Linked DNA regions of Candidatus Pseudothioglobus singularis PS1. The protein of the gene in region 1 interacts with the protein of each later gene in a pairwise test. Links are inferred from orthologs where the notes say so. Each region holds a gene or a part of one and is shown in the gene's direction. Other genes may lie near its edges. The genes, in order: groL and grpE.

Region 1 (3,239 bases):
GTAAAAATCCAGAGCAATTAGTGGTCAGCAATAAAAGTCAAGAAGACCAACACAACAGGCTTTATCAAGCTCTTTCTTCTTTAGATGAGAGAAGTATCGATATTTTACAAGCTAGGTACTTGAAAGAAGAAAAATTGACCTTACATACTTTAGCAGACAAGTATGGTGTTTCCGCTGAAAGGGTTCGTCAACTTGAAAATAAAGCTATCAAAAAGCTTAAAGAACGTCTAGAAGAGTAATAACTTTTTTACGACAATTTTATGTGTAATACCAGGAGAAAACATGGAAATCCGTCCCCTACACGATCGTGTAATCGTTCGAAGAGTAGAAGAAAAGAAAACAACAGCTAGTGGTTTAATCATCCCTGATTCATCAACTGAAAAACCATCAAGAGGTGAAGTTGTTGCAGCTGGAAATGGAAGAATAAGTGCACAAGGAGACTTAATCCCTTTGGATGTTAAAGTTGGTGACACGGTAATGTTTGGTCAATATTCAGGTTCTGAAATCACTGTTGGAGAAGAAAAGCTCCTAGTGATGAGTGAAGATGAAATTGTCGCGGTAATTGAAGATTAAAGGAGATTTATAATGTCAGCGAAAGACGTAAAATTTAGCTCAGAAGCTAGAGATTTAATGATGTCAGGGGTAAACACCCTTGCAAATGCAGTGAAAGTAACACTTGGACCCAAAGGAAGAAATGTCGTTTTAGATAAATCATTTGGTGCTCCTTCCATCACTAAAGACGGAGTTTCAGTTGCTCAAGAAATTGAACTTGAAGGCAAATTTGAAAATATGGGTGCACAGATGGTTAAAGAAGTAGCATCTAAAACTAACGATATTGCAGGTGATGGAACAACTACTGCTACAGTATTAGCTCAAACATTAATATCTGAGGGTGTTAAGTCAGTAGCAGCTGGAATGAATCCCATGGATCTAAAAAGAGGCATTGATAAAGCTACTGCAGCAGTTGTCTCAAACCTACAAAAAGCATCCCAACCATGTAAAAACAGTGAAGCAATTGCGCAAGTTGCAACTATTTCAGCCAATTCAGACACGTCTGTTGGTTCAATTATTGCCGAGGCTATGGAAAAAGTTGGAAAAGAAGGTGTGATTACCGTAGAAGAAGGTTCAACTCTTGAAAACGAACTTGATGTCGTTGAAGGAATGCAGTTTGATCGCGGATACCTTTCACCTTATTTTATAAACAACCAGGAAAAAATGTCTGCAGACCTTGAGCATCCATATATTTTGTTACATGATTCAAAAATTGCAAATATTCGTGACTTATTGCCGGCACTTGAAGCAGTTCAAAAAGCTGGAAAACCTCTTCTCATTATTGCTGAAGATATTGAGGGGGAAGCGTTAGCAACTCTTGTTGTTAACAATATGCGCGGTATTGTTAAGGTGGCTGCTGTTAAAGCTCCAGGGTTTGGTGATCGTCGTAAAGCGATTCTTGAAGATATTGCAATCCTTACTGGTGGAACCGTTATTTCTGAAGAAGTTGGCTTGTCACTAGAAGCTATTACTGAAGAGCATTTAGGCACAGCTAAACGTATTGAAATCGGCAAGGACAATACTACAGTGATTGATGGTGCAGGTGCCAAAAAGAATATCACTTCTCGTATCGGTCAAATCAAAACTCAAATCGAAGCTACAAGCTCAGATTATGATAAAGAGAAGCTGCAAGAACGTTTAGCTAAACTTTCTGGCGGTGTTGCAGTGATTAAAGTAGGTGCGGCAACTGAAGTCGAAATGAAAGAGAAAAAAGATCGTGTTGATGATGCACTTCATGCAACTCGTGCGGCTGTTGAAGAAGGTGTTGTCCCTGGTGGAGGTGTCGCGTTTGTTCGCGCTATCTCATCATTGGATAAACTTAAAGGCGATAACAGTGATCAAGATGTAGGCATCAGCATTTGTAGACGCGCCTTAGAAGAACCTTTAAGACAAATCGTTACTAATGGTGGTGGTGAGGCCTCTGTTGTATTAAATGAAGTTTTAAAAGGCAAGGGTAATTATGGCTACAATGCTTCTTCAGAAGAGTATGGAGACATGCTTAAAATGGGTATCTTAGATCCTACTAAAGTATCGCGTGCAGCTCTTCAACATGCGGCAAGTATCTCTGGTTTAATGATTACAACTGAAGCAATGATAACTGATATGCCTCAAGAAAGCGGTCCTGCAATGCCTGATATGGGCGGCATGGGTGGTGGCATGCCAGGTATGATGTAATTCTATTTGTTTTATAGTGAAAAGCCCCATTTTTTGGGGCTTTTTTTTGGTATTATTATTGCCACTCAAACCCAATTCAAAATATGTCTAATTACGACGCATCTTCTATAGAAGTTCTTACTGGCCTGGAGCCAGTCAAAAAACGCCCAGGCATGTATACAGACACTGAAAACCCTAACCATCTTGCACAAGAAGTGGTTGATAATAGTGTCGATGAGGCAGTCTCGGGCTATGCTACCCAGATTAATGTTACGCTTCACACAGACAACTCTATGTCGGTCGAAGACAACGGTAGAGGAATACCAATAGATATTCATCCAAAAGAAGGAACACCTGCCGTTGAGGTCATCCTAACTAAACTCCACGCTGGTGGTAAATTTTCAAACGACTCGTACCAGTTCTCTGGTGGGCTTCACGGTGTTGGCATATCTGTCGTAAACGCCTTATCAAGCTCAATTGAAGTTTGGATTAAAAGAGATGCAAAGCAGTACTATATGAAATTTGAATCCAGTGTCAAATCCAATGATCTTGAGGAAATAGGCGCTGTTGGGAAGCGCAATACAGGAACTCTGATTAAATTTATGCCTGATGCGAAATTTTTTGATTCAGTAAAATTTTCAATAAAGAAGCTGCGACATAATCTTCGCTCTAAAGCTGTCTTGTGTCCTGGCCTAGAGGTTAATTTTAAAAATGAAATAGATGAAACTGAAGATACTTGGGTCTTTAAAGATGGCATAAAAGATTACTTGCAGGCTTCTTTGGATGCTCTTGAATGTATCCCTTCTATTCCATTTGTGATCTCTTTTGAAACCAAGGAAGAGCAACTAGATTGTGCTTTAACTTGGACTGAAAATACTAGTAATATTACTGCTGAAAGTTTTGTGAATCTTATTCCAACGATTGGTGGAGGAACCCATGTTAATGGTCTAAGATCAGGACTGACTGATGCACTTAAAGAATTCTGTGAATTTAGAAATCTTATTCCAAAAAATATTAAGCTTACTCCTGACGAT
Region 2 (3,249 bases), 770 kb from region 1 along the record:
ATTAGTAGCTCTTTTTGAGAAGAAAGAAGAGCGCTTTCAGCACTTAAGGTTTCAAGTTTACTTTTGACATCATGGTAGTTTACATAAGCCTTATTTACCTCATCACAAAGAACCTGAGACCCTGAAAAGTCATCCAACAAAATTCGATGGTGGTTGGTTCGCAATAAAAGTTGATGTTCGTTTTGACCGTGCATATCGATCAGATAACTTCCTATATTACTGAGCACTGACAATGGCACTTTTCTGCCATTAACGTATGAACGCGACTTGCCATCTGAAACAATTATTCTTCTTAAAATACATTCCGAATCACTATCTAAATCTTGGCTCTCAAGATAGGACTTGAGCTTTAGATTTGAATGGATATTAAAAGAAGCAGTAATTTCTGCCTTAGCTGCACCATTTCTCACTAAAGATGCATCAGAACGGCCACCAGAAACTATACTTAACGCTTGAACAAGTATTGACTTTCCAGCCCCTGTTTCTCCTGTAATAACTGTCATACCAAGATTAAAATCTATATTTAACTCTTCTACAACAACAAGGTTTTTAATATTCAGGTACTCAAGCATACTTTTAGTTATTTAAACTTTTTGACCCCAGTGAAGTTTTGAACGAATAATTTCAAAATAATCATAGCCCTTAGGATGAATAAGGTGGACAAAATTACTGTGTCTTTTAATTCTCAATGCAACTCCCTCAGAAGCAGATAAAGAAGACTGAGCATCAAAACTGATTGTCGCCCTCTCATCACAATCTAAAAGGTTGATCAATACTTCACTTTCTCCATGAAGTATAAATGGCCTGTGGCTCATTGTGTGTGGGCTAATTGAAACCAGACAAATTGCATTGGTGCTTGGATGCATAATTGGCCCTCCGCTTGACAAAGCATAAGCAGTTGAACCTGTCGGAGTTGTGATGATAATTCCATCAGCTCTTTGGTTATTAACAAAGTCATCATCAACATACAGCTCAAACTCAATCATTCTCGGTGTTGCGTTTCGATGAATAACCACCTCATTAAAGGCTAGATGTTGAGATAGAACCTCATCATTTTTCTCGACCTGGCAGCTTAAAAGTGCCCTTTGCTCTTTTATATATTCTCCATTAAGAATTTCACTCACCACTGTAGCCATTGAATCAACCGAAACATCCGCCAAAAAGCCTAATCGCCCTAAATTCACCCCAAGAATAGGGATATTAAAATCAACATAGGTTCTTGCAGTATTTAAAATAGTACCGTCGCCGCCAACAACGATTATTAAATCCGCTTCACTTTCAAACTTCTCTTGGTCCTGTAAAAAATTAACGCCAAGATCCTTAAGAAGGACTCCAAGCTCCAAAGCAGTTTTTTGACTGGTAAAATCATTAGGTTTACAGATAACGCCGACAGAATTAAACATAGGCCTTGAAATATTTTAAAGAGTAACTAAATAACACATTAAATATACATTAGTTTGATAAGACAATGACAAAAAAGAAGGAACAAAAAACTCAAAAGAATGCCTCTGATAAAGTAAATGAAGAGATATCTGATAGCTCAAAAATTGAAGACTTGACATCTCAACTTGAAGAGGCGCAACAGTCTACCAAGGATAATTGGGATAAACTTTTGCGTTCCCAAGCTGAAATGGAAAATCTCAAAAGAAGAACCTCAAAAGACTTAGAGAATGCCCATAAATTTGCCCTTGACGGATTTGTTAAAGCACTGCTTGAGGTCAGTGATTCACTCTCAATGGGTCTAAAATCGGCAACAGATGAAAAAGCTACCTTAGAAAATACTGTTGAAGGACTGGAACTTACAAACAAAGTCTTCAGCTCAACACTTGAAAAATTTGGCGTAGAAACAGTAAATCCCGTTGGGGAAAAATTTAACCCAGACCTTCATGAAGCGGTAACAATGATTCCAATGCCTGACAAAACATCTAATACTGTGCTGGAGGTTATTCAAACAGGATTTACACTTAATGGCCGTCTAGTTCGACCAGCGCTAGTCATAGTCGTTCAGTAAAAAATAAACATAAAGTGATTTAAAACTTAATTGAAATAATTAGCTAAACTTAATCATCAAAATTATTTTGTTAGTGTTAAGTGATTCTGAATGAGAACTTTTATGCGAATTATATTTACATTATTATTTTTTCTAAATTTAGTAATAATTTCAAAAGTTGCTCTAGCAGAAACTATTCAAATTGAGTTTACTGAAAATGACTCATATAGCCTTGAAATAGCATATATTGATGCTGGAGATACTATAGAGTGGTTGCCAAAAAATGAGGGGCATAATGTTGAGTTTATTGCGGGCCCCAAAATGGATGAACTTCCTAATAATTCCAAAATTAATGAGTCTCACTCTGTTCTTTTTAAAACTCCAGGGATTTATTTGTATGGTTGCACACCGCATCTAAATATGGGTATGTTAGGTCTAATTATCGTCGGTAATGATTTTCATAATCTAAATGAAGTCAATAAAATTGAATTGTCATATGTTGCGAATTCAGTTTTAAATCGATTAATAAGAACTGCTCAATCGAATTAATATCGGTTAGAAATTAAACGATATAAATATAGGAAATAAAAATTACTCGGCCACTAAAGAACAAATTAAAAATTGAATTCAAAATATTTTGAAGACTCTCCATTACTGGAAGAATTAAGCAAATTAACAGTCAAAAATGGTCAAACTGATTGGACTTACGAACAGTGGACTGAAGTTTGTCTTGACAATGGCTGGGTAGAAATCTCTAATCAGTCTGATATTTGGGTTGAAAGTATCCAAGACGCAACTAAACGAGACTTAATAATTGCCTACAATAAACTTAATCAAGACCTTAAATGGAATACTAAAAAGAAAGAGAAAATGCTCTTTAGAAAAGGAGATTTAGTGATCTCATATGAAAAAGACTTAGCCAATTGGTGGGAATATCAAGCCTTATTAAATAAAAATAAATCGATATAAGTCATATTAATCATCAATTTTCTATTAAATATGTCATTTTTATTAAAAAATTAATTAAAAATGTATGCTTTTTGAATAAAAACCATTTTTTTAAGCATTTTTTTGCAATTTTGATAAAAAACCCCTATATTTGATTGAAAAAAACTAAAAATATACATTTATTCGTTATTTATAAGCAAAATAGTCGATGTATCATAACTTGACATACAAGGTTTAATACACTATATTTCTTCATACTCAAGTCGGCAGGCAGTGAGACAAAAAGGTGTGTGCCATGAAGGTTAGTATAC

The links.
Region 2: the proteins of groL (region 1) and grpE interact in binary tests that used the Escherichia coli proteins (3 or more experiments, as listed by UniProt). The link is inferred for Candidatus Pseudothioglobus singularis PS1 from one-to-one orthologs.

Annotation. Positions count from the first base shown.
Region 1 is NZ_CP006911.1:818,668-821,906, reverse strand. What follows is about bases 1-2,905. They hold groL (chaperonin GroEL), read left to right. Parts: upstream 1-585; coding sequence 586-2,226; downstream 2,227-2,905. Other genes in these bases: parE (DNA topoisomerase IV subunit B), read left to right, coding at 2,310-2,905; W908_RS04160 (co-chaperone GroES), read left to right, coding at 283-573; rpoH (RNA polymerase sigma factor RpoH), read left to right, coding at 1-239. In the rest of the region: more of parE, read left to right, coding at 2,906-3,239.
Region 2 is NZ_CP006911.1:48,981-52,229, reverse strand. What follows is about bases 325-3,239. They hold grpE (nucleotide exchange factor GrpE), read left to right. Parts: upstream 325-1,468; coding sequence 1,469-2,011; downstream 2,012-3,239. Other genes in these bases: W908_RS00235 (hypothetical protein), read left to right, coding at 2,612-2,959; W908_RS00240 (plastocyanin/azurin family copper-binding protein), read left to right, coding at 2,114-2,539; W908_RS00250 (NAD(+)/NADH kinase), read right to left, coding at 585-1,403; recN (DNA repair protein RecN), read right to left, coding at 325-572. Outside these bases: more of recN, read right to left, coding at 1-324. UniProt on the Escherichia coli protein: Participates actively in the response to hyperosmotic and heat shock by preventing the aggregation of stress-denatured proteins, in association with DnaK and GrpE. It is the nucleotide exchange factor for DnaK and may function as a thermosensor.